Regions from separate parts of the Catenulispora subtropica genome, predicted to be linked through region 3. Evidence: riboswitches for the same ligand, from Rfam matches in the RefSeq annotation. Region 3 holds a riboswitch; each other region holds the start of a gene.
What was found. Region 3 has a riboswitch for cobalamin ahead of ABD466_RS18620 (putative cobaltochelatase). Riboswitches for the same ligand answer to the same signal wherever they lie in the genome.
Positions count from the first base shown of each region.

Region 1 (10,405 bases), on a different contig from region 3:
GGCCAGGACGACGCGCTGGCGCTCGCCGCCGGACATGGCGCCGAGCCGCCGGGCGGCGAACCCGGCCAGGTCCAGACGATGGAGTGCGCGCTCGGCGACGGCGCGATCGTCCCTGCTCTCGACGCCGAGGTAACCCAGGTGCGGGGTCCGGCCAAGGCGCACGTACTCTCCGACGGTCATGTCGCCGGGCAACTGCGGCTGCTGGGGGACGTAGGCGAGGAGCCGGGCGCGGTGCTTCGCGGCGAGCCGGGCCACGTCCTGGCCGCCGACCTGGATCTCCCCCGCATACGGCAGGATCCCCGCGATCGCCCGCAACAGCGTGGACTTGCCCGCGCCGTTGGGCCCGAGGACGGCGTGCCAGGAACCGGCCGCCACCGCGAGGTCGACGCCGTGCAGGATCGGCTTGCGGTCCAACGCCACCCGCACCCCGGCCGCCTTGACCGCGCTCACCGGTCCCGCCCCCGTGTCGCCCGCAGGATCAGGATGAAGAACGGCGCCCCGACGAACGAGGTGACGACCCCGATCGGCAGCTCGGCCGGCGCCAGCGCGGTCCGCGCCAGCAGATCGGCCAGCACCAGGAACGCCCCGCCGACGAGCAGGCTCATCGGGAGCAGCAGCCGGTGTCCCGGCCCGGCCACGCGGCGGACGACGTGCGGCACGACCAGGCCGACGAACCCGATGATGCCGCTGACCGCCACCGCGGTCGCCGTCGCCAGCGAGGCCGCGGCCAGGACGATCAACCGCACGCGCACCGGGTTCAGGCCGAGCGTGGCGGCCTCGTCGTCGCCGAGCGCGAGGACGTCGAGGTGGCGGGCGTGCAGCGTGACGATGAGGATGCTGATGACGGCGTACGGCACCGCGAGCCGCACCAGCCCCCAGTCCGCCGCGGTGAAGCTGCCGAACAACCAGGAGTACACCTGCTTCACGTCGGCGCTGCTGCTCTGCATCACGAACGCCTGCACCGACCCGACGAACGAACTCACCGCCACACCCGCGAGGATCAACGAGGCGGTGCCACCGCGCCCGACGAGCGTGCCGAGCACGTAGCTGGTGAGCACCCCGGCCAACCCGCCCACGAAGGCGGCCACCGGCACCGCCCCGACCCCGCCGAAGGTCTGCTCGGGCCCGCCGCCGTAGACGATGACCAGGGTCGCGGCCATCCCCGCGCCGGCGGAGGCACCGATGGTGCCGGAGTCGGACAACGGGTTGCGGAACACTCCCTGATAAGCCGCGCCGGCCTGCGCAAGCAGGGCGCCGACCAAGGTCGCGAGGACGACGCGGGGCAGCCGGATCTGGTCGAGGACGCCCTGCTGCACCGGAGTGAGGCCGGTGGAGAGGTGGACGAAGGGGAGCTTGTCGAGCAGCGCGGCGGCGGTGCCACCGACCGGGAGGCCGGCGGCACCGCCGAGACTGGCGACGAGGACGGAGAGGAGAAGGGCCGCGGTGGCGGCCATGAGCACGATCGCCGGGCGGGCGAGTTTGCGCGCAGGGACCACCCCGTCGTCGATCGCACCCGTCAGATCGGCTGCCGGCCCGCTCTCCCTGGAGATCTCGCCCGACACCACCCCCGCGGCTGTCGTAGCGAGCGTCCCTCCGGTCGTCCCTTCGCCCGGACCCGGCACCGCCGGGCCGGGCGAACCTCCGCGCCTCATCGCCGGGGTCTCAGCCCTGGGCCTTGTTCACCGCGTCGGAGACCTGCTGGACCAGGTCGGCCAGGCGCGGGCCCCAACGGGAGGCGATGTCGTCGTCGAGGCCGACGATGGTGCCCTTGGCGGCGTTCTTCACCGCCGGGACGGCGGACCAGCCGGGGCGGGCGGCGACCGCCGCGGAGGTCTGCTGGCAGCACTTGGTGTCGGCCAGGAAGACCAGGTCGGGCGCCGCGGTGACCAGGTACTCGTCGCTGAGCTGGGGGTAGCCGCCGCCGGTCTTGTCGGCGGCGTCGGCGACGTTGGCCAGGCCCAGCTGGGCGAAGACCGAGCCGATGAAGGTCTTCGAGGTGGCGCTGTAGTTCCCGGGGGTGCCGACCTCGTAGTAGTACTTCAGCGGCGTGGCGGGCTTCTTCGTGGCCGCGATCGCGCTGGTGATCTTCTGCTTCATGGCGGCGACTTCGGTGGCGGCCTTGTCCGCGTGGCCGGTCGCGGCGCCGAGGGCGGTGATCTGGCCGTAGGCGTCGTCCAGGCTGTTCGGCGCGTCGAACCACAGCACCGGCACGTTCAGCTTGCCCAGCTGCTCGACGATGTTCGAGGTGTCGGCGGCGACCACCACCAGATCCGGGTTGTACTTCGCGATCGCCTCGGCGTCCGGCTTGAAGCCGGACAGCGCGGTCTTCGGCGCGCTCGCGGGGTAGTTCGACTGGTCGTCGACCGCGACCACCTGGCTGTCCGCCCCGATCGCGAACAAGTCCTCGGTCGCCGACGGGGACAGGGACACGATCTTCTTGGGCTGCGCGGCCAGCTTCACCGCGCCGTTCTTGGCGGTGACGGTGGCCGGGAACGCCGCCGCGCTCGGCGAGGCCGAGGAAGAGGTCGAGGTCGAGGCCGTGCCCGACGCCGCGGGCGCCGACTTCGACGACGAACACCCGGCGGCCAGCAACGCCGAACCCGCTATGACACCCACGGCGACATGCCGCGCCACACTGTGCAGACGAGAATGCACGAGGTCAGCTCCTCCGGCTGATCCGCGGCCCCGCGCGACGCACGCCGGCCCTGGTGACCGTGATGCGCACAGCCGGACCGCCCCGAACCGCGAGGGCCGAACGTTGACACACCGCGTGAGGCGACCTGGCTCGCTCCCGGGGGAGCTCACAGTTGCGGGACAGCGCCGGATTCCCACCGGCTTCGCTGCACACGTTGTGGACGGCACGCCGCCGTCACCGCAGACGCTAGCAAGCACACGGGCCCGCGACTAACCCCGAACGGGGCGCGGGCCCGTGATCTGCACAACTCGAGGGCTGTCGAGGGCTGTCGCGGGCTGTCGAAGGCTGTCGCAGCCCCGGCGGCCGTGACCCCGCCGTTACGGCCAGACCGGCTTCCGCTTCTCCACGAAGGCCCGCACCCCCTCGGCCCGGTCCGCCGAGAACGCCGTCGCGCGCCACGCCCCGTCCTCGACGTCCAGTCCGGCCGCCAGCGGCAGATCCGCGCCGACCTTCAGCGCGTGCTTCGCGTTGCGCACGCCGATCGGCGAGTTCTTCGCGATCTGCTGCGCCAGCTCCAGCGCCGCCGCCCGCGCGGTGGACGCGCCGGCGACCCGCCGGTCGATCATCCCGAACCGGTCGGCCTCGTCGGCGTCGATCCGCCGCGCGGTGAAGATCAGGTCCGCGGCGCGGTTCATGCCCACCCGCCGCACCAGCGTCTGCGTTCCACCGCCGCCGGGGATGACGCCCACCGACACCTCCGGCAGGCCGAACACCGCACCGTCGTCGGCGACGATGAGGTCGCACCCCAGCGCCAGTTCGCAGCCGCCGCCGAGCGCGTAGCCGGACACCGCCGCGATCACCGGCATCGGCAGCGAGCCGAAGGCGGACCAGGTGCGCCGGAACGCCGGCCGGGTGGCGACCAGCTCGGCGTCGCTCATCTGGTTGCGTTCCTTCAGGTCCACGCCGACGCAGAACGCGTGGTTCTTCCCCTCGGCCGACGGCGCGGCCGACGAGACCACCACCGCGCGCACCGCCGGGTCGTCGGCCAGTTCCGGCGCCACGTCCCGGATCGCCGCGGCCATCCCGGTCGAGATCGCGTTCATCGCCTCGGCGCGGTTCAGCACGATCTCCGCGACCACGCCGTTGCCCTCGGCCGGGTGCCGCCGCAGGAGTACTCCGTTGTAATCCTTCTCCAGTGCCTCAGTCATGCCGCCCACAGTATGAGACAGCGATTTGAATCCAAAAGCGCAGATCAGAATCCGAAGGGCACGAACGGCGCGACATCGCTGACGAACGCCCGCGACGCCTGCGCCAGCGCCCCCGCCCGCAGCTCCTCGATCCGCCCGGCCCGGCCCAGCGCCCCGAGCGAGAACCCGCCGAGGTACGCGGCCCCGAGCTCGCGCGGCCCCAGGACCAGGTCCGCCGGATCCGTCGTCCGCGAGCACTCCGCGCCGTCGGCGTCCCCGCGGAGCCGCCACCGCCCGGTGTTCCACGGGCAGAACGGGTCGGAGAGCTCGAACACCACGTCCACCGCAGTGGCGTAACGCCGCGCGGCCAGGGCCCTGTCCACGTCCACGATCCGCACATAGAGCATGTCCTGCAGGCGCGGTACCGCCTGCCGGAAGTCGGCGAGCAGGAACGTCAGCGGGTCGTCGGCCGGCACCTCGGCCTGGACCTCGCTCGTCAGATCGAGGTCGCACAGGAATCGCCACATGGCGACGTAGGAAGCGAGGTCGCGCCCGTAGACGTCCTTGACCCTCACCTTGCACTCCGGCCGCGCCGGGTTGTTGTAGCCCTCCTTGACCCGGTACCGCGCGAAGCCGACGGTCGTCCCGTCGGCGTCCTCGGCCAGCACGCACCGCAGCGGCCCGGCGCCGTCCCGCGCGAACTCCCAGTCGGCCAGCGCCGCGTCGCGCCACCCGTCGCCGACCCGCGGCATCATGCCGGGCCGGCCCAGCCGGTTGGCCTCGACGACCTCCTGGCAGCGCTCGTATCCCTCCAGCGGATCCACCATCCGCATCCGGAACTTGTCACTGCCGGCCACCGCCGACAGCCCGTTGTCGCCGCGCGGGACGGTGAGGCTCAGGTGCTGGACGCCCAGCGCGTAGCCGAACCGTCCGTAGATGGCGGGCTCGGACGCGAGCAGGATGCCGACCGGCGCGTCCCCGCGCTCGTGCCACCCGTGCATCTGGTGCCGCATCATCGCCGTCAGGATGCCGCGCCGCCGGTGCGTGGCCTTCACCGTGATCATCGTCACGCCGCCGGCCGGCACCGTGACCCCGCCGGGCACCGTGAGTTCGAACGGGAAGTCACCGCCGGTGCTCACCAGCTCGTCGCCGTCGAACGCGGCCACCGACCGCTCCCGCGGCAGCAGACCCTGCCACAGGTCGTGGGCCTCCTGCGGCGGGTTCTCGTGGAACCCGAAGTCCAGCTGCGCGGCGAAGGCGGGCGCCTCCTCGTCGGTGAAGGGGCGGACCGGGTAGGAAGGGGCATCGGAGCTCATAATCCATGGCTAACACCGCATCGCCGCACATGCGAGCCAATATTCACCGCGCACGCCCCTCCCGCGCCCCCCGAGCCCGGACGCAAGCTCCTCACAAGGCGGCAGCATGGGAGGCTGATGCCATGCAGGATTCCGATCCGATCCGCCTTCCCGGCCCGTGGACCCACCGGGACATCACGGCCAACGGCGCCCGCTTCCACGTCGCCGAAATGGGCGAAGGCCCCCTGGTCCTGTTCCTGCACGGCTTCCCGGAGTTCTGGTGGTCCTGGCGCCACCAGCTCCCGGCGGTGGCCGACGCCGGCTTCCGCGCGGTCGCGATGGACCTGCGCGGCTACGGCGGCAGCGACAAGACCCCCCGCGGCTACGACCCGCTGACCCTGACCATGGACGTCACCGGCGTCATCCGCGCCCTCGGCCAGTCCAACGCCACCTTGGTCGGCCACGGCTGGGGCGCCTTCCTGGGCTGGACCGCCGCCGTCTTCCGCCCGGCCGCGGTGAACCGGCTCGCCATCACCGGATCGGCCCATCCCCGCCGCCTGCGCCAGGCCCTGCTGACCGACCCGAAGCAGATCGCGGCGGCCCGGTTCATGTGGTCGGCACAGCGCCCCTGGGCTCCGGAGAAGGCACTCACGCGCGACGCGGCGATGCTGGTCGAGCAACTGCTCGCCGAGTGGGGCGCCACGGGCTGGCCGGAGCTGGACGTCGCTCAGCGCTACCGCGAGGCGATGCTCGTGCCGGGCGCGGCGCACTCGTCGTTGGAGTACTACCGGTGGCTCATCCGGTCACTGGTCCGTCCGGACGGCATGCGCTACGCGCAGCGGATGCGGACGGAGGTGCGGGTGCCGGTGCTGCATCTGCAGGGCGAGTTGGACAGCGCCTTGCTGCCGCATGTCGCGCGGGGATCGGGGCGCTATGTGACGGCGGCTTACCGGTGGCGGTTGTTGGAGGGGATCGGGCACTTTCCGCATGAGGAGGCGCCGATGCGTTTCACCAACGAGCTTGTGGACTGGCTGAAGAGCTGAGGCGCTAAGGCTTCGAAGAGGTCTTGACGTAGAGCAGCACCGCACATCCGATGGCCATGGCCGGGGCCAAGAACCAAGTCTCCACCCTGTTCCCCGTCCGCTGGATGATCGGTATCCCGGTCCGGAACGTGAACGGCCAGAACAACCGGCACCCGTGATCGGTCAGGCAGTCGCCCGCCAGGTGGGTCAACGCCCCGAGTCCCATCGCGAAGGGCAGCCAGGACGGGGCGCTGGCGATCCACCGGTCCATCAGCACCGTGCCGCCGCCGGCCAGCAGGACGCAGGGGCCGTAGGCGTCCAGCTTCTCCCCGGGAGGGCACAGGTTCAGCGCCCGTACGGCCAGCACCAGCATGAAGAACACCAGGGAGAGCGTGAAGTAGCGTCCCAGATACTTCTCGCCCGCCCACGTGCCATAGGCGACGCCGGCGACGAAGGCCAGGGAGTGGGTGGCGTGTCGGTGGCCGCCGCTGATCTTGGACACGCCCTTCGTGAGCGTGTGGGTGATCGGGCCCATCGAGTGGGCGATGGTGCCGTTCGGGTGGTCGATGTCGGGCAGCAGGGCGGCGCCGGCGGTGATGAAGGTCCCGAAGATCAGGTCCTTGGCCTGGATGTGGGCGGTGGAACCGTGCATGGCCGGATAGGCCAGCACGCTCATCGGCAGAGTGGTCGCCGCCGCCGCCCAGGCGAGTCCGCCGCTGGTCGCGTGTGAGTGCCCGAGCATGGCCGGTCCGCCCCCCTGCATTCCTGTGCGAGTACTGGCATGAACGTACCAGGAAGGGGCGACGAACTCCCCGGTCGGCAGAGCCCTGACGACCGCCGTCCCGCCGTCAGATGGCGCAGGCCTGTGTGTTGACCGGTGCGTCGGTCGCAGCGCCGGTCTGTGCGTCGCCGGCGACCTCCTTCGCGGTCAACGCATAGCCCGTGTTCTTGTCCTCCAGCGACTTCGCGAACACCACTCCGAGTACGCGGCCGTCGGTCGAGAGCAGCGGCCCGCCGGAGTTGCCCTGCTGCACCTGCGCGTACAGGGAGAACACCTCGCGCCGGACGTTGCCGCTGGAGTAGATGTCCGCGCCGGTCGCGGTGATCTGCTCGCGGATACGGGCCGGGTCGACGTGGAACGGACCGTCCTGCGGGTAGCCGACCACCAGGGCCGAGTCGCCCGACTTGCCGTCGCCCAGGAACGGCAGCGGGGCGGCGGTCAGGCCGGGGACGTCCAGGACGGCGATGTCCCGCTTGGGGTCGAACACCACGACCGTGGCCGGGTACTGGCGGCCGGACGACTGCCGGACCACCAGCGACCGCGTTCCCCCGACGACGTGGGCGTTGGTCATCACCTTGCCGTGGGCGTACACGAAGCCCGAGCCCTCGATGTCCTTCCCGCACGACGGCGCCTGTCCGCGGATCTTGACGATCGACGCCTTGGTCTGGTTGATCACCGGGCTGTTCATCAGAGCCTGGTCCGGCGCCGGGACGTCGGCCGGGTTCTCCGCCTGGAAGGGGGCGAACACCTGGGGGAAGCCGTTGCGGTCCAGAATCCGGGAGAAGGAGTTGAACCACTGCGACGAGCCCTGCGGCAGCACCCGGGTCATGCCCTTGAGGATGCTGGACGAGCGCACCTGGTCGCTGATGGTCGGCACCGACGACGTGAACAGCGCCAGCCCCAGGAACCAGGCCACCATCAGCACCGCGACCACCGACACCACCGCGCCGCTGACCGCGTCCACCATCTGCGCCGGCTGCCACGTGATGCTCTCGCGCAGCTTGGAGCCCAGCATCGACCCCAGGACCTGCCCCACCACCGCCAGCGCCAGCACCGCGCACAGCGCGATCACGCTGGGCAGCAGCCCCGTCGACATCCGGTCCAGGAACACCGGGATGATCACGAACCCGAGCGAGAGCCCGCCGAGGAATCCGGCGAAGGACACCACCCCGACCACGAAACCCTGCCGATACCCGGAGACCGCGAACGCCGCCACGACGAGCAGCAGCAGGATGTCGAGGATGTCCATCTAGCTATCTTCTCCCCCCGGCGCGGCGACATCGCGCACCGCCAGCGCCAGCACCTCCTGCGGCAGCGGCACGATCCGCTCGGTGTCCCACGGCCGTTCCCAGCCTCCGGCCCTCAGCACCCCGTCCAGCAGCGCGGCGGTGAACCCCCAGATGAGCAGCGAACCCGCCTCGAAGGCGGGGCCGGAGCGTCCGGAGGGGTGGCTCATGCGCAGCCGGTTGGCGGGGTCGACCAGGTCGCTCACCGCGATCCGCGCGACGGAAGCGACCTCACGCGTGTCCCGTACCCGCACCGGGCTCGGCGTATGCCACCAGCCCAGCACCGGCGTGACGAGGAAGTCCGAGGGCCACACGTACTGGTCGGGCAGGATCCCGAACACCCGCACGCCGGCCGGGTCCAGGTCGGTCTCCTCGTTGGCCTCCCGCAGGGCGGTGGCCACCGGCCCCTCCCCGGGATCGACCTTCCCGCCGGGGAACGCCGGCTGCCCGGGATGGTTCCGCAGCGTCTTGGCCCGCTCGACGAACAGCACGTCGGGCCCGTCCACCGGGTGCTCGCCGAACAAGATCAGGACGGCGCTGCGCCGCGGGACCCCGCCGAGCTCCTCGGGCCGCCGGAACCCAGGCCCCAGCCCCTCCCCGGTCTCCACGGCCCGCGCCAGCGGCAGCAGCCAGGCGGGCAAGGCGTCGGTTATCTGAAGTCCCATGCCATCCGCAACGTTCACAGGGGCAGACCGCCTTCCCCCGGCTTGTACTTGAGCAGCGCGGCCGCCTTGACCGGGTCCTGTTCGCCGATGCCCCGGCTCGGGCACAGCTTCGCGACGGGGCAGGCGCCGCAGGCCGGCCGCTTGGCGTGGCACACCCGCCGCCCGTGGTAGATCACACGGTGCGAGAGCAGGGTCCAGTCCTTGCGCGGGAAGAGCTCGCCGATGGCGTGCTCCACCTTCACCGGGTCGTCGAGGTGGGTCCACCCGAACCGCTTCACGAGCCGGCCGAAGTGCGTGTCGACGGTGATGCCGGGGACGCCGAACGCGTCGCCGAGGACGACGTTCGCGGTCTTGCGCCCGACCCCGGGCAGCGTGACCAGCTTGTCGAGCCTGCCGGGCACCTGCCCGCCGAAGTCCGCGACCACGGCCTTCGACATGCCCAGCAGCGACTTGGCCTTGTTGTGGAAGAAGCCGGTGGGCTTGATCAGCGCCTCCAGCTCCTCCGGATCCGCGGCGGCCAGGTCGGCCGGGGTGGGGTACTTGGCGAACAGAGCCGGGGTGACCTTGTTCACGCCCACGTCGGTCGACTGCGCCGACAAGATGACCGCGGTGAGCAGCTGGAAGGGGTTCTCGAAGTCCAGCTCGCACTTGGCGTGCGGGTAGACGTCGCCGAGCTCGCGGTAGATCTTCCGCGCGCGCCGGACCAGCGCCGTGGCGGTCTCCGGCTTCGCGGTCTTGACGTCGGAGACGTCGGCGGCGGCTCGGGTCATGGACTCAACTGTAAAGCGGCCACGGGCCGAGGGATGGCGCGAACGCGCGGCCGTCACCCTCCGCGACGCTTTCGGGCAGGTCAGGAGGCCAGGTCAGTGGCGCATCGAACACACCGGTGTTCTGCGGTAGCTTCCTCCCCATGACGACTCTCCGCCTCGCCGACGGCCGGACGCTGGAGTACCTGGTGGCCGGTCCCGAGGAGGGGACGCCGCTCGTCTTCCACCACGGGACGCCGTTCGCCGCGGTCCTGTTCGAGCCGATGGTCGAGGCGGCCGCGCGGCACGGGCTGCGGATGGTGGTGCACAGCCGGCCCGGGTACGCGGGGTCTTCGCCGCAGCCGGGACGGACCATCGCGTCGGTGACCGAGGACGTCACCGCTCTCCTGGCCGCGCTCGATGCCGAGCGGTTCCTGACCGTCGGCTGGTCCGGTGGGGGTCCGCACGCCCTGGCCTGTGCCGCGCTGCTGCCCGGGCGGTGTCTGGGCGCCGCGACCGTGGCCGGGGTCGCCCCGTACGACGCCGAGGGGCTCGACTGGCTGGACGGCATGGGCGCGGAGAACGTCGAGGAGTTCACGGCGGCGACGGCCGGGGTGGAACCCTTGGAGGCCTTCCTGACCGCGCAGGTGGAGGGACTGGCGGACGTCCAGGGCCACCAGATCGCGGCCGCGCTGGGCGATCTGGTCTCCGAGGTGGATCGCAGGGTCCTGACCGACGAGTTCGCCGAGTACACCGCGGGTGCGTTCCGCAAGGCGGTGTCGGAAGGC
Region 1 covers NZ_BAAAQM010000005.1:31,639-42,043, forward strand. The annotation lists gene ABD466_RS06240 (ABC transporter ATP-binding protein) at 1-450, opposite strand, end outside; gene ABD466_RS06245 (FecCD family ABC transporter permease) at 447-1,454, opposite strand; gene ABD466_RS06250 (ABC transporter substrate-binding protein) at 1,663-2,643, opposite strand; cobalamin riboswitch at 2,758-2,892, opposite strand; gene ABD466_RS06255 (enoyl-CoA hydratase/isomerase family protein) at 3,013-3,843, opposite strand; gene ABD466_RS06260 (GNAT family N-acetyltransferase) at 3,888-5,138, opposite strand; gene ABD466_RS06265 (alpha/beta fold hydrolase) at 5,261-6,160, shown strand; gene ABD466_RS06270 (metal-dependent hydrolase) at 6,165-6,881, opposite strand; gene ABD466_RS06275 (MarP family serine protease) at 6,988-8,169, opposite strand; gene ABD466_RS06280 (NUDIX hydrolase) at 8,170-8,871, opposite strand; gene nth (endonuclease III) at 8,886-9,641, opposite strand; gene ABD466_RS06290 (alpha/beta fold hydrolase) at 9,782-10,405, shown strand, end outside.
Region 1: another riboswitch for cobalamin. It lies ahead of ABD466_RS06250 (ABC transporter substrate-binding protein); the one in region 3 lies ahead of ABD466_RS18620 (putative cobaltochelatase).

Region 2 (10,405 bases), on a different contig from region 3:
TGGTCCCGGATCCGGAGACCGGCACACCGCTGGTCGTGCCCCTGGCGCGTCAGACCTCTGTATCCCTGCCAGCACCCGACCGACCGAGGAACCCATGATCAAGCACCGCCTGTCCGCCCTTCTGATCGCCGCGTCCCTGAGCACCGCGCTCGTCGCCGGGTGCGGCAGCAGCAGTTCCGGCACGACGCAGAACGCCGGCTCCGACACGTCTTCCGCCTCCCCCGCCTCCGACGCCCCGGCCGCCGCGTTCCCCCGCAGCGTCAAGCACGCGATGGGCACCGCCGAGATCAAGTCCCAGCCCAAACGGGTCGTGGTGCTGGACAGCGGGGAACTCGACGACGTCACCCTGCTCGGCATCACGCCGGTCGGCGCCGTCTCCCCGCACCTGAAGAGCGAAGGCGGCTTCCCGGCCTACCTGAAGAGCGAGATCGGCGGCACCGTCGACGTCGGCCCGATGACCGAGCCGAACCTGGAGCTCATCACCTCCCTGAAGCCGGATCTGATCCTGACCTCCAAGGTCCGGCACGAGAAGATCTACTCCAAGCTCAACGCCATCGCCCCGACGGTGATGGCCGAGACCACCGGCTTCCCATGGAAGGCGAACCTGGAGCTCTACGCACAGGCCCTCGGCAAGGAGAGCGAGGCCAAGGCCGCCGTGACGCGGTACGAGGCCCGGGCCGCGAAGCTCGGCGAAGCGATCAAGGCGAAGAACGGCGGCAAGCTGCCGACGGTGTCGGTGGTGCGGTTCGTCGCGGGACCGACCCGGCTGTATCAGAAGTCTTCGTTCAGCGGTGTCGTCCTGCGGGACGTGGGCCTGCCGCGGCCGGCGGCCGAGGACGTGGACCAGCTGATGCTGGAGGTCAGCCCCGAGCAGATCGGCAAGGCGGACGCCGACATCGTGTTCGTCACCACCTCCGACGACCCCTCGAAGACCAAGGAGACCGAGGTGCAGGGGACCGCGGTGTGGAAGGACCTGCCGGCGGTGAAGGAGAACCGGGTGTTCACCGTGCCGGACGAGACGTGGATGTCCGGGATCGGGGTGCAGGCCGCGGAGCAGATGCTGGGTGACATCGCGAAGGCGGCCGGGGTCGAGCTGCCGAAGTAGAGCCCAGATGTGGAGCGGGGGCGGTTTCTCGGTCAGCCGCTGATGTGGGTGTGGGCGGTACCCGCACCCACATTTCAGAGTTCGATAGCCGACAGAAACACGTCAGCAATCAGCGCGTGCCCCGCGAGGTTCGGATGGATCCGGTCATGCGACCAGTCCTCAGACCGCGTGCACCGCATCGCGTGATCGAAGACCCGCTGCGTCGCTATGTGCACCGCGTCGAACTCCTCAGCCAGACCCGCGACTGCGGCCGCGTAACGATCGCTGGTCGCGCGCTGTGGCTCCTCGCGGTCCGGCTCGATCACGTACGGGTCGGCGAGGATCAGGCGGCAGCCGGTCTCCTCGACGGCACGGCGCAGCAGTCCGCGCAGCGTCTCGACGAACTCGTCGAGCGGGACGGCGTTCTGCGGGTGGCCGTCGAACGCGCGCCAGACGTCGTTGATCCCGATCATCACCGACAGCCAGTCCGGACGCGGCGCCAACGCGTCGGTGTCCCACCGCTGGGCGAGGTGGCGCACGGTGTTCCCGCTGTTGCCGCGGTTGGTCCAGGTCAGCCGGACTTCCGGATGCCGGGCCGTCGTGAACGCCCGCAGCAGGCTGACATAGCCGTTCCCGTAGGGGGCGTTCTCCTCCCGGCGCCCGCAGTCCGTGATGCTGTCGCCGATGAGCAGGATGTGCTGACCGTCCTTGAACAACACGCGGGCCGCCTTCCGGAGTGCTGCGGGTATGGGCATCCGATCATGCCGGTATTTTCGTTCGGGCAGCAATCGGATCAAGGGAGGGGCACCCGTCATGAAGGCCGTCCAGTTCAGCGAGCCCGGCGGTACCGAGCACATCGCAGAGGTCGATGTTCCGACGCCGGAGCCCGCGCCGGGGCAGATCGCGATCGCGGTCCGCTACGCGGGCCTGAACTTCGTGGACGTCCTCGCCCGCCGCGGTGTGCCCGGCTACGCGACCGGCTGGCCGTATGTGCCGGGCATGGAAGTCGGCGGCGAGGTGGCGGCGGTCGGCGAGGGCGTCGACGGGTTCGCGGTCGGTGACGCGGTGGTGGCGTTCACGGTCGACGGCGGTGGTCTGGCCGAGACCGTGGTGGCCGAGGCCGGCCTGGCCGCGCGGGTGCCGGACGGGCTGGCCCTGGAGCGGGCCACCATCGTGCCGCTCACGTGGGCCACGGCCGTCGGGCTCGCCGACGCCGCTCATGTGTCCTCGAAGGACCGGGTCCTGGTCACCGGCGCCGGGGGCGGGGTCGGCGACGCGCTGGCGGCCGTGCTGAGCCTGCGCACTCCGCGTTGCGTCGTCGGCGGCACGAGCGCGAACTCCGCGGGCAGGCTGGCGGCGGTCTACCGTCCGGCGGTGCGGGACGCGGAGTTCGGCGCGGCGGCCCGCAAGGCCAACGACGACGAACTCTTCGACGTCGTGCTGGAGTCCATCGGCGGCGACGTGGCGTCGGCCTCGCTCGGGCTGCTCGCGCCGGGGGGCCGCTACGTCAGCTACGGCGCCGCGGCCGGTCAGCCCGACCCGGCCGCCCCGGCGCCGGCGGACCTGCGGCGCAACAACTGGACCACCGCCGGCTTCAGCATCATCAACCGGGCCCGCGCCGACGCGCGCGCCGTCGGGGCGCTCATCGCGGCGGTGTTCGCGCTCGCCGAGGCGGGCTCGGGATGGGAGCTCCCGGCGCCGCGGGTGGTCGCGTGGGACGAGGCGATCGACGCGCACATCGCGCAGGCCGAGAACCGCAGCCCGGGCAAGACCGTCGTCGCCGTCCGGGGTTCCTGAGCCGCTCCGAGGCCCGCCCGTCCACGGGAGAACCGGAACCGGGTCGTGGATGGGCGGACCTCGCACGATCAGGGATCGTGATCGCTGCGTGTCGGATCGCGACTTGCGGGGTCGCACCGGGCCGGATGGAGTGGAGCCATGTCTGTGATCCCCGAGTCGCACGCCGACCTGCTCGAGCGCCCCGTCTTCTGTCACCTGGCGACCATCCGCGCGGACGGGAACCCGCACGTGAACCCGATGTGGTTCCTGTGGGACGGCGAGTTCCTGTCGTTCACCACCTCGACCAAGCGTGCGAAGTACAAGGAGCTCAGCGAGCGCCCGAACGCCGCGGTGTCGATCAACGACCCGGACGCGCCGTACCGGTACCTGGAGTTGCGCGGCACCGTGGAACGGATCGAACCGGACACCGAGGGTGCCTTCTTCGCGGTGCTGGCGGACCGTTACTCGCTGCCGATGGACGGCCCCGTGGGCGACGCTCCGTACCGGGTGCGGATCTACCTGCGGCCGACGCACGCGACGTTCCAGTAGCAGCTCTCAGCACGCCCCGGTAGCCCTCTGACATACAGCATGTTGATTGTGAATTAGAGCCCGCCACAAGATATGGTGTCCGACGCAGCTGGTTCGGCCGTCCGCTCGCAGCACGGGCGGCGGCCGAGGCAAGAGGGAACCCGGTGCGAGTCCGGGACTGCCCCGCAGCGGTGAGTGGGAACGACCGCCGTCGTGCACACTGGGCCGGCGGCGCCTTCGGGCGCCGGCGCCGGCCTGGGAAGTGACGGCCAGTAGGTTCCGGGTCCGGGAGTCTCCGGTCCCCGGACGCCCGCGAGTCCGAAGACCTGCCAGCGGTGCCGCGCCCGGACATGGGGTGCGGCCGGTCCGAGGCCGCGCGGGACGGCTGACGGCGAAGGGCGCCGCGCTGCCGCGCGCCTTCTCGTCTCCTCGCGCACGGTCCGGATCGGGACCTACGACTGGCGAGGAGAGGGTTGTGACGGTCACGCAGGTCGGGATCGATGTCGATGCCGGCACGGGGTCGGGCGGGGCGGAGCCGGCGACGCCGCCTCCGGCGGGGACGGCGACGGTCTCCGAGCGGTCCCTGGAAGCGGCCGTCACGCGCTGGGCCGCCGGCCTCCCCGACGTCGACCCGGGCCGCGTCGCCCGCAAGACCTTCGCCGGCCTGCCCGCCGGCGCCGGCCCGGCCCAGGCCGCCGAGCTGGCCGTGCAGTGCGCGGCCGAGCTGATCGGCGAGGAGCCGCAGTACTCGAAGCTGGCGGCGCGGCTGCTGGCGGCGGTGATCGCGGACGAGGCCGCGGGGCAGGGCGCGGTGGCGTTCAGCGCGGCGATCGCCGTCGGGCATCGGGAGGGCCTGATCGGCGATCTCACCGCCGCCTTCGTCGCCGCGGAGGCCGAGCGGTTCGACGCCGCCATCGACGGGGACGGCGATCTCCGCTTCGAGTACTTCGGGCTGCGTACCGTCTACGACCGCTACCTGCTGCGGCACCCGGTCACCCGCCGGGTCATCGAGACGCCGCAGCACTTCCTGCTGCGGGTGGCCGCCGGGCTGTCGGAGCAGGCCGAGGAGGCGATCGGCTTCTACCGGCTGATGTCCTCGCTGGCCTACCTGCCCAGCTCCCCCACGCTGTTCAACTCGGGCACGCGGCACACCCAGATGTCGTCCTGCTATCTGGTCGACTCCCCGCGCGACGAGCTCGACTCCATCTACGCGCGCTACCACCAGGTGGCACGGCTGTCGAAGTTCGCCGGCGGGATCGGCATCGCCTTCTCGCGCGTGCGGGGGCGCGGCGCGCTGATCCGCAGCACCAACGGCCGCTCGAACGGGATCGTGCCGTTCCTGCGCACGCTGGACTCCTCGGTCGCCGCGGTCAACCAGGGCGGACGCCGCAAGGGCGCGGCGTGCGTCTACCTGGAGCCGTGGCACCCGGACATCGAGGAGTTCCTGCAGCTGCGGGACAACACCGGCGAGGACGCGCGCCGCACCCACAACCTGAACCTGGCGAACTGGATCCCGGACGAGTTCATGCGCCGGGTCGAGGCGGACGCGCTGTGGTCGCTGATGGACCCGGACCAGGTGCCGGAGCTGCCGGACCTGTGGGGCGAGGCGTTCGACGCCGCGTACCGCCGGGCCGAGGCCGAGGGCCGTTACGTCCGGCAGCTCCCGGCGCGCGAGCTCTACGGCAGGATGATGCGGACGCTGGCGCAGACCGGCAACGGGTGGATGACGTTCAAGGACGCCTCGAACCGGCTCTGCAACCAGACCGCGGAGCCGGGCCCCGGCGAGAGCCGGAACACGGTGCACCTGTCGAATCTGTGCACGGAGATCATCGAGGTGTCCTCGGACGCCGAGACCGCGGTGTGCAACCTGGGGTCGGTCAACCTGGCGGCGCACCTGACCGCGGACCGGTCGGCCGTGGACTGGGACCGGCTGCGGGACACGGTCCGCACGGCGGTGGTGTTCCTGGACCGCGTCATCGACATCAACTACTACCCGAGCGAGCAGACCGCGGCGTCGAACCCGCGGTGGCGGCCGGTCGGGCTGGGGCTGATGGGGCTGCAGGACGTGTTCTTCGCGCTGCGGCTGCCGTTCGACGACCCGCGGGCGCGCAAGCTTTCGACGCGGATCGCCGAGGAGATCTACCTGACGGCGCTGGAGACGTCGGCCGGGCTGGCCGAGCGGTTCGGCGCGCACCCGGCGTTCGACCGGACCCGGGCCGCCGGGGGCGCGCTGCAGCCGGACCTGTGGGGCTCGGCGACGTCCCCGGCGCTGGCCGCCCGGTGGAGCGCTCTGCGTTCCCGCGTGGCCGCGACCGGCCTGCGCAACTCGCTGCTGGTGGCGATCGCGCCGACCGCCACGATCGCCTCGATCGCGGGCTGCTACGAGTGCATCGAGCCGCAGGTGTCGAACCTGTTCAAGCGCGAGACGCTGTCCGGGGAGTTCCTGCAGATCAACAGCGCGCTGGTGAGCGAGCTGAAGGCGCTGGGGCTGTGGACGCCGGCGGTGCGGGACGCGATCAAGCGGGCCGAGGGGTCCGTGCAGGACATCGAGGCGCTGCCGGCGGAGCTGCGGACGCTGTACCGGACGGCGTGGGAGCTGCCGCAGCGGGCGCTGATCGACCTGGCTGCGGCGCGGGGGCCGTTCGTGGACCAGTCGCAGTCGCTGAACCTGTTCCTGGCGGCGCCGACGATCGGGAAGCTGTCGTCGATGTACATGTACGCGTGGAAGGCCGGGCTGAAGTCCACGTACTACCTCCGGTCGCGGCCGGCGACGCGGATCCAGCAGGCGACGGTGACCGTCGCCTCGGAAGAGGCCGTCGCCTGCTCGCTGGAGAACCCCGAAGCCTGCGAAGCCTGCCAGTAAAGGAAGCCTTTGATGCTGCTCGACCCCGGTCTGGACCTGACCTTGCGCCCGATGCGCTACCCGCGTTTCTTCGACCGCTTCCGTGACGCGATCAAGAACACGTGGACCGTGGAGGAGGTGGACCTGCACAGCGACCTCGCCGACCTGGACCGGCTCTCGGCGGCCGAGCGGCACCTGGTGTCGCGGCTGGTCGCCTTCTTCGCCACCGGCGACACGATCGTCGCGAACAACCTCGTGCTGAACCTGTATCAGCACGTGAACAGCCCCGAGGGGCGGTTGTACCTGTCGCGGCAGCTGTTCGAGGAGGCCGTTCATGTGCAGTTCTACCTGAACCTGCTCGACACCTATGTGCCCGACGAGGACGAGCGGGCGGCGGCGTTCGCGGCGGTGGAGAACATCCCGTCCATCCGGCGCAAGGCGGAGTTCTGCTTCCGCTGGATCGACTCGCTGGGTGCTCTGCAGCGGCTGGAGACGCGGGAGGACCGGCGGGCGTTCCTGCTGAACCTGATCTGCTTCGCGGCGTGCATCGAAGGGCTGTTCTTCTACGGCGCCTTCGCCTACGTGTACTTCCTGCGTTCGCGCGGGTTGCTGCACGGGCTCGCGTCCGGGACCAACTGGGTGTTCCGAGACGAGTCGATGCACATGGCGTTCGCGTTCGACGTCGTGGAGACGGTGCGCGCCGAGGAGCCGGACCTGTTCGACGAGGAGATGGCGCGGCAAGTGCGGCAGATGCTCGCCGAGGCGGTGGAGTGCGAGACGCAGTTCGCCGAGGACCTGCTCGGGGGTGGGCTCGGGGGCAGGAGCGGAGTGCCGGGGCTGCCGGTGGCGGACATGCGCGGGTATCTGGAGCACGTCGCCGACCGGCGGCTGGTGCAGCTGGGGCTGGAGCCGCTGTACGGCGCGGCGAACCCGCTGGCGTTCATGGAGCTGCAGGACGTGCAGGAGCTGTCGAACTTCTTCGAGCGGCGGGTCTCGGCGTACCAGGTCGCGGTCGCCGGTAGCGTCTCGTTCGACGACGACTTCTAGAAGGAAGGCCCGGGGATGCCGGTACGGCGCGTGGTGTCGCTGGTGCCGTCGCTGACCGAGGCGATCGCGGCGACGGCGCCGGAGCTGCTGGTCGGTGCGACCGACTGGTGCACGCATCCGGCGGACCTGGCGGTCGAGCGGATCCGCGGGACGAAGAACCCTGACGTCCCGCGGATCGTCGGGCTGCGGCCTGATCTGGTCGTGGCCAACGAGGAGGAGAACCGCGCTGTCGATCTCGACGCTCTCCGGGGCGCCGGGATCACCGTGTGGGTCACGCAGATCAGGACCCTCGACGAGGCCTTCGTCTCGCTCGACAGGATGCTGACCGAGGCGTGCGGCCTGGACCGGCCGGACTGGCTGGACCGGGCCGAAGCCGCGTGGGCCGCCCTCCCGGCACCCGGGACTCCGGTCCCGGCGGTCGTCCCGATCTGGCGCCGTCCGTGGATGGTGCTGGGCCGGGACACGTTCGCCGGGGACGTCCTGGCCCGGCTCGGCGTGCGCAACGTCTACGCCGGCCACGCCGAGCGCTATCCGAAGGTGCCGGTGGAGGAGCTGCGCGCGAGCGGCGCCGAGCTGGTCGTGCTGCCGGACGAGCCGTACGCCTTCACCGCCGCCGACGGGCCCGAGGCGTTCCCGGGCCTGCCGTCGGCGCTCGTCTCCGGGCGGCACCTGACCTGGTACGGGCCGTCGTTGCAGGAGGCCGCCGAGGTGCTGCGGCGTCAGCTGCGCTCCACGCTGTAGCGCAGCAGGACGTTGTCCGAGCCCTCCCAGGTGCGGGTGCCGACCAGCTTCAGCGCCGGGGCCTTGCCGCCCTCGAACGCCGCGATCCCGTCGCCGAGCACCACCGGGCCGACCATCAGGTGCAGCTCGTCGACCAGGCCGGCGGCCAGCAGATCGGCCCACAGCGTGTGGCTGCCCCACATCACGATGTCGCCCTCGGTCTCGTCCCCCCGCTTCAGCCCGGCGACGACGGCGTGCGCCTCCGCGCGCCGGACGATGGTGGTGGTGTCGGTCCACGGCGCGGTCTGGTCCATGGTGAGGGTGTCGGAGACGACGACCTTGGCGACGGCGTCGTCCAGGCGCGAGAATTCCTGCTGCACCGGGCCGAACGCGTCGTTGCCGTCGACCATGGGCCAGAAGCCCTTGAAGCCCTCGTAGGAGCGGCGGCCGAGCAGAGTGGTGCCGGCGGTGCGCATGCGCTCCAGGTTGTACTCGTCGAAGGCGTGGTCCATCGGCAGGACCATGACGTCCTCGCCGGGGCCTGCGACGTAGCCGTCGAGGGACATGATCGCGATGACGATGAGCTTGCGCATGGGGTGCCTCCCGTGAGGTGTGGCGTGCGCCTCTCGCACGCTTCACCGGGGTAGAGACACCGGACCCCGCGGACTCATCGGTCTGGGGCGAGATTCTCCGAGAATATTTCGGGGATCCCGAACCGGCGCGGCAGCTCCGGGTCCAGGAAGGCGCTGACCTGCGCGATCCGGCCGTCCCGCAGGGTGAGCAGGTTGATCGCGCCGAGGCGGAACGGCCCGCCCGGCGTCCGCTGCTGGTAGCAGGCGAAGCCGAGCTGGCCGTTGACCGGGATCGGGCGCAGCTTCCACGGCGTGGCGAAGACGCCCCCGGCGAAGAAGCCGGCCACGTCGTCCCGTCCGTCGAACCAGGCCGGCAGCGGCGGCATGGTGAAGCGCACGTCGGCGGTGAGGAGGTCGACGAGGGCGTCGACGTCGGCGTCCTCCCACGCCTTCACGAAGCCGTCGACCAGGGCGCGGACACCGTCCGGGCCGAGCTCGGCCAGCTCGGACCGCTGCCGGGCCGGCGCGGCGTCGGGCTGTGCGGCCATGGTCTGCCGCGCACGCTGCAGGGCGCTGTTGACGGAGGCGGTGGTGGTGTCGAGCAGTTCGGCGACGTCGGCGGCGGAGAACTCGAGCACCTCGCGCAGGATCAGCACGGCCCGCTGGGTCGCGGGCAGGTGCTGGAGCGCCGCGACGAAGGCCAGCTCCACCCCCTCACGCCGGAGGTACGACTCGGCGGGATCCGGCCAGGGCTCCAGCCACACCGGCTCGGTGACCGGCTCGCCGAGGTCGTCGCCGACCGTGCGGGAGGGGCCGAAGTCGGGCGACAGCAGCCGGCGCGACCGCTGCGAACCCAGCCGGATGCACGCGTTGGTGGTGATCCGGTACAGCCAGGTCCGCACCGAGCTGCGCCCCTCGAAGGCCCCCAGCCCCCGCCACGCGCTGAGCAACGACTCCTGCACCGCGTCCTCGGCGTCGAACGGCGAGCCGAGCATGCGGTAGCAGTGCGCGGTGAGCTCAGGGCGGTACGGGGCCATGAGCTGGTCGAACGCCGCCGGGTCGCCGGCGCGGGCGGCGGCCAGGAGGGACGGCTCCCGGTCCGCGCCGGCGTCCGGGTCCAGGGGGCTGGGAGCGTCGCTCACGTCCCCAGTTTCTCCAGGATCCGGTGCATCCCGCTCTCCCAGTTGGCCTTCAGCGCGTTGATCGCGCCCGCCACGTCCTCGGCCAGCAGGCACTCGGCGATCCGCTCGTGCTCGGCCGCCGAGCGCTCCATCACCTGGCGGTCGCCGACGACGACGCGCTCGTAGCGGTGCATCGTCAGCTTCAGGGTGGTGATGAGGTCCATGAGGCGGTCGTTGCGGCAGCCGGACAGGAGCTGGTCGTGCCACTCGTCGTCGTAGCGTTCGATGACGCCGAGTTCGGCCTGGGGCGCGGAGAAGGCGTGGGCCTCCTCCAGCAGGCGGGGGGCGATCCGCTTGAGGTGCTCCGGGGAGGACAGCTCCAGGGCCAGGGATTCCAGGGTGGCCACGATGGTGGTCAGGTCGCGGAACTCCTGGGGGCTCATCGGGGCGAAGCGGAAGCCCTTGCCGCGTTCGCTGATGATGATGCCCTCGCGCTCCAGGCCGATCAGGGCCTCGCGGAGCGGGGTGCGGCTGACGCCGAGGTCGGCGGCCAGGTGGACCTCGTTGATCGGCTGGTCCGGGTCGAACTCGCCCCGGCCCAGGCGATCCAATAGCACGTCCTTGATCTGCTCACGTAGCGGACGCCGCTCGATCGCCATCCCGAAGTCACCTCTCCTGCTCCACCCGTCCGCCACATTGTTCCGCACCGCGCGCC
Region 2 covers NZ_BAAAQM010000011.1:57,784-68,188, reverse strand. The annotation lists gene ABD466_RS12115 (ABC transporter ATP-binding protein) at 1-98, shown strand, start outside; gene ABD466_RS12110 (ABC transporter substrate-binding protein) at 95-1,105, shown strand; gene ABD466_RS12105 (SGNH/GDSL hydrolase family protein) at 1,180-1,839, opposite strand; gene ABD466_RS12100 (quinone oxidoreductase family protein) at 1,898-2,881, shown strand; gene ABD466_RS12095 (PPOX class F420-dependent oxidoreductase) at 3,020-3,409, shown strand; cobalamin riboswitch at 3,482-3,736, shown strand; gene ABD466_RS12090 (ribonucleoside-diphosphate reductase subunit alpha) at 3,864-6,251, shown strand; gene ABD466_RS12085 (ribonucleotide-diphosphate reductase subunit beta) at 6,264-7,277, shown strand; gene ABD466_RS12080 (helical backbone metal receptor) at 7,293-8,018, shown strand; gene ABD466_RS12075 (dihydrofolate reductase family protein) at 7,997-8,590, opposite strand; gene ABD466_RS12070 (sigma-70 family RNA polymerase sigma factor) at 8,665-9,711, opposite strand; gene ABD466_RS12065 (GntR family transcriptional regulator) at 9,708-10,349, opposite strand.
Region 2: another riboswitch for cobalamin. It lies ahead of ABD466_RS12090 (ribonucleoside-diphosphate reductase subunit alpha); the one in region 3 lies ahead of ABD466_RS18620 (putative cobaltochelatase).

Region 3 (10,405 bases):
CGACCTCGGCGGCCAGGGCGGCGGAGCCGCCGACGGCCGAGGTGATGTCGCCGAGCAGCGAACAGTCCACCTTCGACCGCGTGTAGTGGGTCATCAGGACGCCCGCGCCGAGTTTGGTCAGCTTCCCGGCCATGCCGACGAAGACCACGCGCCGCACACCGTGCTCGACGCAGCGGCGGATCGCCGCGCCGGTGAAGTCGCCGACCTCGACGAAGCTGACCTCGGGCAGCTCCGGGAACAGCGCCATCGCGCCCTTCTCGGTGCGCCCGCCGGTGCACAGGACGAGGACCGGGTCCTGCGACGTCTCCGCGGCCTGCGCGGCGAGCACCGACACCGCCTGCTCGACGCTGGCCCGCCACGCGGCGGTGGAGAACGGCCGGACGATGCCCGTGGTCCCGAGGATCGAGATCCCGCCGAGGATGCCCAGCCGGGCGTTGGTCGTCTTGCGCGCCATCACCTCGCCTTCGGGCACGGAGATGACCACGCTCAGCCCGCGCCCGCGCGCAGACTCCGGCGCGGAGGCGAGCGCCTCGGCGACGGAGTCCTCGATCATGCCGCGCGGCACGGGGTTGATCGCCGGGCCGCCGACCTCCAGGCCCAGGCCCGGCTTCGTGACGACGCCGACGCCGACCCCGCCGTCGAGGTGCAGCCCGCTCCCGGCGGGCAGCCAGGACACGGTGGCGGTGAGGTGCGCGCCGTGGGTGACGTCGGGGTCGTCGCCGGCGTCCTTGACCACGACCGCCTCCGCCCGGCCGGGCCGGGGCAGTTCACAGCGCGCGGTGGCGAACGTGACGCGGCGCCCCGAGGGCAGCGCGATCTCGGTCCACGTCTGCGGTTCGCCGGTGACGAGCGCGACGGTGGCGGCCTTCGCGGCGGCGGCCGCGCAGGCCCCCGTCGTCCACCCGGGGCGCAGCGCCTTCTGCCTGACCTTCATGGTGCGCGGGAGATCGGGCTCCCGGAGGTCGGGGACGTCTGGATCAGACATCTGCGACGCTTTCCAGCAACGCTCTGCGGGCCGCCTTGTCCGCGCGCCGGAAACCGTGGAAGTGGCCGGGGTGGTAGAGGTGCGAGCGGGTGCCGTGGGAACCGAGCGCCGGTCCGACGAGGAAGAGCGTGTGCTTCCAGAGCTTGCGGGACTTCACGGTCTCTTCGAGGTCTGCGATGGTGCAGTACGCGAGCTCTTCGTCCTCCCACGTCGCGCGGTAGGCGACGATGACCGGCGTGTCGGGAGCGTAGCCGCCTTCGAGGAGCTCGGCGGCGAGCTGGCCGGAGCGGGCGGCGGACAGGAACACCGCCATGGTGGTGCCGTGGCGGGCGAACTCGCGGATGGACTCCTTCTCGGGCATCGGCGTCTTGCCGCCGCCGAGCCGCGTGAGGATCACCGACTGGGCGACCTCGGGGATCGTCAGCTCGCGCTGGGCGATGGCGGCCACGGCCGAGAAGGCCGAGACGCCGGGGACGATCTCGGTGGCGAGACCCAGATCGCGGCAGCGGTCGAGCTGTTCCTGGACCGCACCCCACAGCGACGGGTCGCCGGAGTGGACGCGGGCCACGCGCAGGCCCTCGGCGGCGGCCCGCTCGTAGACGGCGACGGCGCCTTCCATCGGCAGCGCCGCGGAGTCCACGATCTCGGCGTCCGGCCGGGCGTGTTCCAGCACCTCTTCCTGCACCAGGCTGGAGGCCCAGATCACCACGTCCGCCTCGGCGATCGCCTTCGCGCCGCGCAGGGTGATCAGGTCGGCGGCCCCCGGTCCGGCTCCGATGAAGGTCACTTTCGCGGTCACAGCGCTCCCCCTCGTTCGCGTCGCCGCGCGGTGGTGATGACAGTGGACAGATACGGCGCGCCGGCGACCGTTTCGGGGGCCAGCTCCGCGACCGGGCCGACGACTTCCTCCGGCAGGCCGAGGGCGGCGCCGAAGACGGTCTGCCCGGTGCGGTCGGCCTCGGCGACGGCCGCGAGCATCTCGGGCAGGAACCGGCCGCCCTTGTAGGCGACGACCGTGTCGAACGACGCCAGAGCCTGTTCGTAGGCTTCGAGGCCGGCGGTCATCGGGAACAGCGCCAGCACCTCGCGGCCCTCGGCCAGCACGGTTCCGGATCGGGAGGCGAGGTCCTGCATCGCGGTGATGCCGGGGACCGTCTCCACGTCCGCCGAAGGCATCAGGGTTCGCACCGTCTGCGCCAGGTAGCTGAACGTCGAGTAGATGTTCGGATCGCCGATGGTGGCGAAGGCGATGCGCTCGGCGCCGTCCTCGAACGCCGCGACGACCTCGCGGGCGGCCTCATCCCAGGCGTTGAGCCGCTGCGCGGTGCGCCCTCCTCGGTCCGAGAGCGCGAAGGGCACAGCGCGGACCGTGGCGCCGTCGACGTGCGCGCGCACGGTGGCCTCGGCACGTCCCGGTCCTTCGGGACCGTCGGCGAGGACGGGCACGAACACGACGTCCGCCTCGCGCAGCACACGCACGGCCTTGACCGTCACCAGGTCCGGATCGCCCGGCCCGACGCCGACGCCCGTGAGCAGCCTCATGGCCGCACCCCGCAGCTCTCGACCAGCCGCCGGGCGATCGACGGCGTCCCGGCCCAGTGCAGGTGCAGGTAGGAGGCGTGGATCCGGGCCCCGGCGAAGCCCTCGGTGACCGGTCCGCCGTCGCGGCGCCAGTGCCAGGCCGGGGGCGAACCGGCCGAGGGGCTGACCGCCGTGCGGTGGAACTCGTGCCCCGACACACGGGTGCCGGCCGCGGCGAGCACGGACTCGGAGGCGGCGACCGCATGCCGGTAGCCGAGCGTGAGCCGGTCGGTCATCACGGCCTCCGCGTCCACGATCCCGCACATCGGCAGCCCGTCGAGGCTCTTGCCGAGATAGAGCAGTCCGGCGCACTCGGCGGCGACGGCGCCGCCGTAGCGCGCGAAGCGGAACATCGCCTCGCGCAGCGCCTCGTTCGCGGCCAGTTCGGGGGCGTGGACCTCCGGGAAGCCGCCGCCGATCACGACGCCGCCGACGCCGGCCGGCAACGCCTCGTCGCGCAGCGGGTCGAACGGGCACAGCTCGGCGCCGGCGGCGGTGAGCAGTTCGGCGTTCTCGGCGTAGGAGAAGGTGAACGCGGGCCCCGACGCGATCGCGATCCGGGCCTTGGCGCCGCGCCGGGGCCCGACCTCGACGGCCGGGTCCCAGGGTGCGGCCCGCAGCGGCGGCGCGGTGCGGGCGAGGCCGTAGACCTCGTCGAGGCGGATGCTCGTGTCGACGAGGGCGCCGAGGGCGGCGACGGCGTCCAGCGCCTCGGTGCGGCGTTCGGCGACCGGGACCAGGCCGAGGTGGCGCGAGGGAGCCGAGACCTCGGCGTCGCGCCGCAGCGCGCCCAGAACCGGCACGCCGATCTCGTCGAGCGCCTCGCTCAGGATCCGGTGGTGCGTCTCGGAGCCGACCCGGTTCAGGACGACCCCGGCCAGCCGCACCTCGGGATCGTAGGAGCGGAACCCGTGCACCAGGGCGGCGATGGAGCGGCCCTGCGCGGCGGCGTCGACGACGAACAGCACCGGCGCGTCGAGCAGCTTGGCGACCTGCGCGGTGGAGGCGAGCTCGCCCTCGCCGGTGGCGCCGTCGTAGAGGCCCATGACACCCTCGACGACGGCCAGGTCGGCACCCTCGGCGCCGTGCGCGAACAGCGGCGCGACGCGGTCGGTGCCGACCATGTAGGGGTCGAGGTTGCGGCCCGGGCGGCCAGCGGCCAGGGCGTGGTAGCCGGGGTCGATGTAGTCCGGGCCGACCTTGAACGGGGCGACGGTGAAACCGCGCTCGGTCAGGGCTTTGATGATGCCGGTGGCCACGGTGGTCTTGCCGTGGCCGGAGGCCGGGGCCGCGACGACGAGGCGGGGGATGGTCAGGCTGGCGGGAGCGGCCGGGCTGATCGAGCCGGTCGGTGCCCCGCCCGGTCCGGTCGGCGCAGTCCCCGGAACCGGGCTCACCACTCGATGCCCTTCTGGCCCTTCTGCCCGGCGTCCATCGGGTGCTTCACCTTGGTCATCTCGGTGACCAGGTCGGCGGCGGCGAGCAGAGCCGGCGCCGCGTCGCGTCCGGTGATGACGACGTGCTGCGTCCCGGGCCGCTCGGCCAGGGTCTCGACCACCTCGTCGACGTCGACCCAGCCCCACTTCATCGGATAGGTGAACTCGTCGAGGACGTAGAGCCGATAGGTCTCGGCGGCGAAGTCATGCTTGATCCGCTCCCAGCCGGCGCGGGCGTTCTCGGCCTGCAGCTCCGGGTCGCTGTGCAGATCGCGCTGGATCCAGGACCAGCCCTCGCCCATCTTGTGCCAATCCACCGGACCGCCCCGGCCGGTGGACTCGTGCAGCTCGCCGAGCGCCTTGAGGGCGTTCTCCTCGCCGATGCGCCACTTCGCCGACTTCACGAACTGGAACACCCCGATCGGCCAGCCCTGGTTCCACCCACGCAGCGCCAGCCCGAAGGCGGCTGTGGACTTCCCCTTGCCGGGACCGGTGTGGACGATCGTCAGCGGCCGGTTGCGCCGCTGCCGGGTGGTCAAGCCGTCGTCGGGCACGTATGCGGGTTGGCCCTGGGGCATCAGGCGGCCCTCCGGTCGGAGTGGGGGCGGTTGCTCTGCACCGCCGCGGTCAGCGTGTCCGCGGCCAGATCGGCGAGCCGGAGGCACTCGCCCCCGAGGTCGCCGGCCAGCCGGGCGGCCAGGCCCAGGCGGACCGGGCCGGCTTCGCAGTCCACGACGACCGCGGTGCCGCCGACGGACGCGACGGTGGTCGCGAGGTGACCGGCGGCACGGCGGGCGTCGGCCAGCGGGTCCTTCGCGCGCGAGGCCTGGGTCGCGCGGCCGTCGGTGACGACGACCACGAGCGGGCGGCGCTGCGGATCGCGCATCCGCTCGACGCGCAGGACGCCGGCGGCCTGGAGGAGCCCGGCCGCGAGCGGAGTGCGGCCTCCGGTGGGCAGGGTGGTCAGGCGCGCGGCGCCGGCGTCGACGGACCAGGTGGGCGGGAGGACGACGTCGGCCTCACGCCCGCGGAAGGTGACCAGGCCGACCTTGTCGCGGCGCTGGTACGCGTCCATGAGCAGCGACAGGATCGCGCCCTTGACCGCGGACATGCGCTGGCGCGCGGCCATGGAGCCGGAGGCGTCGACGACGAAGAGGACGAGGTTGCCCTCGCGGCCCTCGCGGATCGGCTCGCGGAGGTCCGCGGGCCGGAGGATCAGGGCGCCTTCGTCGCGGCCTCGGGACACCTGCTCAGGTGCGGCCGCTCGAACCGTCGCCACGAGGTGCAGCCCGCGTGTCCCGGGGCGCGCGCCGATCGCCCGGCCCGAGCTGGTCCGCGCCTTGGAGCGGCGGCCTTCGGCACCGCCGCCCACGCCCTCCACCTTCAGCAGGCGCGCCTTGAACGGCTCGCCCGGCATCGCAGGGCTCTGCTCCCGCGCCGCGCCGGACGGCTCCTGCCCGCCCGCCGAGGAGCCGGAATCGGCCACCGCCTGGCCGACCGGCTCCTTCTCCGCCTCGTCGTGCGACCGCTGATCAGATTTCTCCGGCCGCTCCGGCTCGGTGTTCCGCGCATCCGGAGCACCGCCGCCGGGCTGATCGTCGAGCGGGCCGCCGCCACCGGGCCCGTCAGGACCGGGATCAGGATCCTCGTCCCCGTCCCGCATCGCCTCGTCCAGTCGCTCCTCGTCCAGCCCCGGCGCGTCGAACGGGTGCCGGCGCCGCCGGTGCGGCAGCGCGAGCGTCGCCGCCCGCCGCACGTCCTCGGCGATCACCACGGTCCGGCCGGCCCAGGCCGCCAGCGCCGTGGCGGCGCGCGCCGTCACCAGGTCCGCGCGCATGCCGTCGACTTCGAAGGCGGCGCAGATCCGGGTGATCCGCAGCAGTTCCCCGTCCGGGAGCACCACGGAAGGGAGCAGTTCGCGGGCGGCGGCGATGCGCGCGGCGGTCTCCTTGTCGGCGGCCTCCCAGGCGGTGGCGAACGCCTCGGGGTCGGCTTCGTAGGCGAGGCGGCGGCGCACCACCTCGGCGCGTTCGGCCGGGTCGCGGCTGGCGCGGACCTCGACGGTCAGGCCGAAGCGGTCGAGCAGCTGCGGGCGGAGTTCGCCCTCCTCCGGGTTCATGGTGCCGACGAGGAGGAAGCGGGCGGAGTGCCGGACGGAGACGCCTTCGCGTTCGACGTGGGCGACGCCCATCGCGGCGGCGTCCAGCAGGAGGTCGACGAGGTGGTCGTGGAGGAGGTTGACCTCGTCCACGTAGAGGAGGCCGCGGTGGGCCGCCGCCAGCAGTCCGGGTTCGTAGGCCGCTATGCCGGAGGCGAGCACCTTCTCCAGGTCCAGCGATCCGACGAGGCGGTCCTCGGTGGCGCCGACCGGGAGCTCCACCAGGCGGGCCGGGCGGGAGTCGACCACCACGGCGCCGAAGTGCGGGCCGTCCGGACAGCCGACGTCGGGGACCTCGGGGTCGCAGGAGAAGCGGCAGCCCCGGACGACGTCGATCTCCGGCAGCACCGCGGACAGGGCGCGCACGATCGTGGATTTGGCGGTGCCTTTCTCACCGCGGACCAGCACCCCGCCGACGGCCGGGGAGACGGCGTTGAGCAACAGGGCCAGCCGCAGATCGTCGAGTCCGACCACTGCGGCGAAGGGGTACGGCGGCACGCCGAATCAGCTCCTCACGGGTGTCCACGCCCGACAGGTCAGGTAGCACAAGCACGCCGCGGGGGCGGCGTGCCGGGGACGGTCGGAGTCTCCTGACTCTCAGATCGCAGCGCCTCTCCCGCCTTCCCAGAACGTTGACGTTCCAGTGGCATCCCACGAAGAGGTGCTCCCTGATCACAGTGGCGGGACCGTTCCGGATTCACACCGGGATTCCTGCCGACCATCCTGCGTTGCAGCATCCCGCAGCGATCATCGGGCGTCAAACCGCGACCGGCCGGGCGCGCCGGGGCGCCTGGGCGCGCTCGTCCGGCGCCCGGTGGCGGGATGTCCGGATGTGTCTGTCAATGGGAAGGTGATCGAGCGAAAGCGCGGACCGCGCGTCCTGGGCGAATACGAGTTGGAGGGCGGTGCCTTCGGACCGGCGGCGGGTGCGGGGCGGGGTGAGCAACGCGACACGCGCGCAGCGGGCGGGAAGGGCGGGAAGGGACAGCCGGCGGGATCACACGGGTCGCCCGGATCGGCGGGGTCGCCCGGATCGTCGGGGTCGCACGCCTCTGCGGGATCCGAACGCCGCCGCCGCGCGCTGAGCCGCTCCGGAACGCTGTGGCAGGCCGTATTGCGCCGGATCCACATGCGGTGATGATCCGGGCCCTACGGTCTCCGACCTACAGCGGCGGCCCGTCGCCCGGGTCTTCTTGGTAGGAGTACCGCTGTTCCCGCCACGGGTCGCCGATGTTGTGGTAGCCGCGCTCCTCCCAGAAGCCGCGGCGGTCCTCGGTGAGGTACTCGATGCCGCGCACCCACTTCGGGCCCTTCCAGGCGTACAGGTGCGGCACGATCAGGCGGAGCGGGAAGCCGTGATCGGGGGTGAGCGGCTCACCGTTGTGGTGGGTGGCGAACACCACGTTCTCGTGGAGCAGGTCCTCCAGGCGGAGGTTGGTGCTGTAGCCGTACTCGGCCCAGACGGTCACGTGGGCCACGTCCGGGGCCGGCGGGGCCAGGTCGAGGACGGTGCGGGCGGCGACGCCGCGCCAGGCGGCGTCCAGCATCGTGAACTTGGTGACGCAGTGGAAGTCGGCCACGACGTCGATCGCCGGCAGCGCCGAGAACTCGTCGTGGAACCAGACCGCCTCCTCGCCGTCGGCGGTGGCGCCGGTCACCCGGAAGTCCCAGCTGTCCGGCTTGAAGCGGGGCACGGGGCCGTAGTGCAGCACCGGCCACTCGCCGCGCTGCATGCGCTGACCGGGTGGAAGCCGGCCCGCCGTCTGCTCCTCGGCTTCGATGTCCACCCCTGATCCCGGCTGCCCCATGCGGTCCATGTTTCCAGATGTGGTGCACGGCACGTGCGCCGGGGACTTGGCAGTGCCGGATAAGTAGCTTAGGCTCGCCTAAGTCCCCAGTGATCAGGCCGGACGCGCCGATCGACGAGCCCCCGGAGCCACGCTTTGTACGCCTGCATATGCCACGCGGTGACCACCGCCGAGGTCGACGCCGCGGTCGCGCTGGGCGCCCAGACCGTCAAGCAGGTCCGCCAGGCCACCGGGGCGGGCGCGTCGTGCGGGACCTGCGTGAAGCGGCTGAGCTGCCTGCTGGCCGCCGCCCGGGTCGCGGACTCGGCGCCGGCGGAGGCCGTACCCGAGGCGGAGCGGCTGCCGGCGGTCCCCGCGGGGGACGTGCTCCCGTCCCAGGTCACCGTGCACGCTCCGGACTGCCCGGCCGCGCTCCCCGCCCTGGGCTGATCCGGCACGCCCCGCCGGCCCCCGTTCGGCGCAATCCGCCACGACGTCGTTACCGTCCGCGACCGCCACTCTGGCAGGATCTGGCGGCATGCAGGGTGACAAGGACATCATCGCGTTCCTGAACGAGCAGCTCACCGCCGAACTGACGGCCGTCAACCAGTACTGGCTGCACTACAAGCTGCAGGAGAACCGCGGCTGGAAGAAACTCGCGGAGTACACCCGCCACGAGTCCATGGACGAGATGAAGCACGCCGACAAGCTGGCCGAGCGCATCATCTTCCTTGAGGCCCTGCCGAACTTCCAGAAGCTCCTCCCCCTGGAGATCGGCCAGACCGTGACCGAGATGTTCCAGGCCGACATGAAGGTCGAACTCGCCGCCGTCGACCGTCTCCGCCGCGGCATCGTCCTCATGCGCGAGCGCAGCGACATCACCTCCGCGAACCTCTTCGAGGAGATCCTCGCCGACGAGGAACACCACATCGACTACCTGGAGACGCAGCTGGACCTGATCGGCCAGCTGGGCGAGCCGCTGTACATCGCGCAGCTGGTGGAGCAGCCGGAGTCGTAGCAGTAGCGAGCAGTAGCAGTAGCAGCCGGGACACGCTCGAACCGAGGACGCACCTGATGGCCGACTACGCCCTGCGGATCAGCGACGCCGAGGTCGCGCGCTACCTGCACATGGCCGAGGCCGCCGAGAGGGCCGAACGCGACCTGTGGATCGCCGCCGGCGCCGTACCCGGGGCCCGGATCGCCGACGTCGGGTGCGGTCCGGGCGCGGTCTCGGTGCGGCTCGCGGCTCTGGCCGCGCCCGGCGGCGGGGTCTGGGCCGTCGACCGCGACCCCGAGGCGCTGGCCGTGGCTCGGGCGCTCGCCGATCGGGCGGGCGCCGCCGTGACGGCCGGCCTCGGCGACGCCGACGCCACCGGGCTGCCCGCCGGGACGTTCGACCTCGTGATGCTCCGGCACGTCCTGGCTCACAACGGCGGCTCCGAGCAGGCGATCGTCGATCATCTCGGCTCCCTCGCCCGGCCCGGCGGCTCGGTCTTCCTCGCCGACGTCGACATCGCCATGACCCGCTTCCGCGGCCTCGACCCGGTGCTGACCGGGATGACGGAGCGCTACGAGGAGATGCACCGCCGCCGGGGCAACGATCTCCGGGTCGGCACCCGCCTGGACGAGCTGCTCATCGCGGCCGGGCTCGAGCTCGTCCACTTCCAGGGCCGCGTCGACGTCGTCACCCCGCCGCCCGGCATGCGCGGCCCCGCCTGGGCCGCCCGCGACGCCCTGGTCGCCGAGGGGCTGGCCACTCCCGAGGACATCGCCCGCTGGGACGAGGCGTTCCAGCGGGTCGACTCCAGCGTCAGGTTCTTCGGGGCCATGTTCACCGCGTACGCGCGTCGCCCGCAGGACTCCTGAACTACCCCGGCACCCCGAGCGTCAGGAACGCGTACGAGAACACCTGGTGCAGTCCCCGCAGCCAGATCCCCAGGTGCGCGTCCAGCTTCTCCCGGGTCTCGGGGGCGTCGGGGTGGCCGGGGTTGGCGAGCAGCCACTCCTCGGTGTCGGCCGCGTAACCCGACTCGAATTCCTCCCATTCGGCGCGGGTGGAGGTCTCGATCCGCAGCGGGCGCAGGCCGGCGGCGGTGGCGACTTCGACCAGGTCGGGCAGGTACAAGCACTCGTCGGCCGTCGTGCCCGGCCACATCGCGGCCAGTTCGGCCTCCGTGGGGGTGCGGTCCCAGATCTCGGCACCGAAAAGCAGGCGGCCGCCGGGGTTCACGAGCGTGCGCAGCTCGGCCAGGGCTTCGGGGATGGTGCCGAAGGCGTGGTACGCGCCGAGGCTCAGGACCACGTCCGCGGGTCGGGCGTGATCCCTGGCCGGGCCCTCGATGAAGGTGGCGCGGCCGGTCAGGCCGCGGTCGGCCGCGGCGGCCCGGGCACGGGCGATGTCGGGGCCGTGGATGTCGATGCCGGTGCCGTGAGCCTCGGGAACGGCCGCCAGGAGGCG
Region 3 covers NZ_BAAAQM010000020.1:19,189-29,593, forward strand. The annotation lists gene ABD466_RS18595 (cobalt-precorrin-5B (C(1))-methyltransferase) at 1-985, opposite strand, end outside; gene cobM (precorrin-4 C(11)-methyltransferase) at 978-1,784, opposite strand; gene cobI (precorrin-2 C(20)-methyltransferase) at 1,781-2,527, opposite strand; gene ABD466_RS18610 (cobyrinic acid a,c-diamide synthase CobB) at 2,524-3,882, opposite strand; gene cobO (cob(I)yrinic acid a,c-diamide adenosyltransferase) at 3,960-4,580, opposite strand; gene ABD466_RS18620 (putative cobaltochelatase) at 4,580-6,658, opposite strand; cobalamin riboswitch at 6,746-6,872, opposite strand; gene ABD466_RS18625 (sulfite oxidase-like oxidoreductase) at 7,324-7,968, opposite strand; gene ABD466_RS18630 ((2Fe-2S)-binding protein) at 8,104-8,397, shown strand; gene bfr (bacterioferritin) at 8,486-8,965, shown strand; gene ABD466_RS18640 (class I SAM-dependent methyltransferase) at 9,022-9,813, shown strand; gene ABD466_RS18645 (SAM-dependent methyltransferase) at 9,815-10,405, opposite strand, start outside.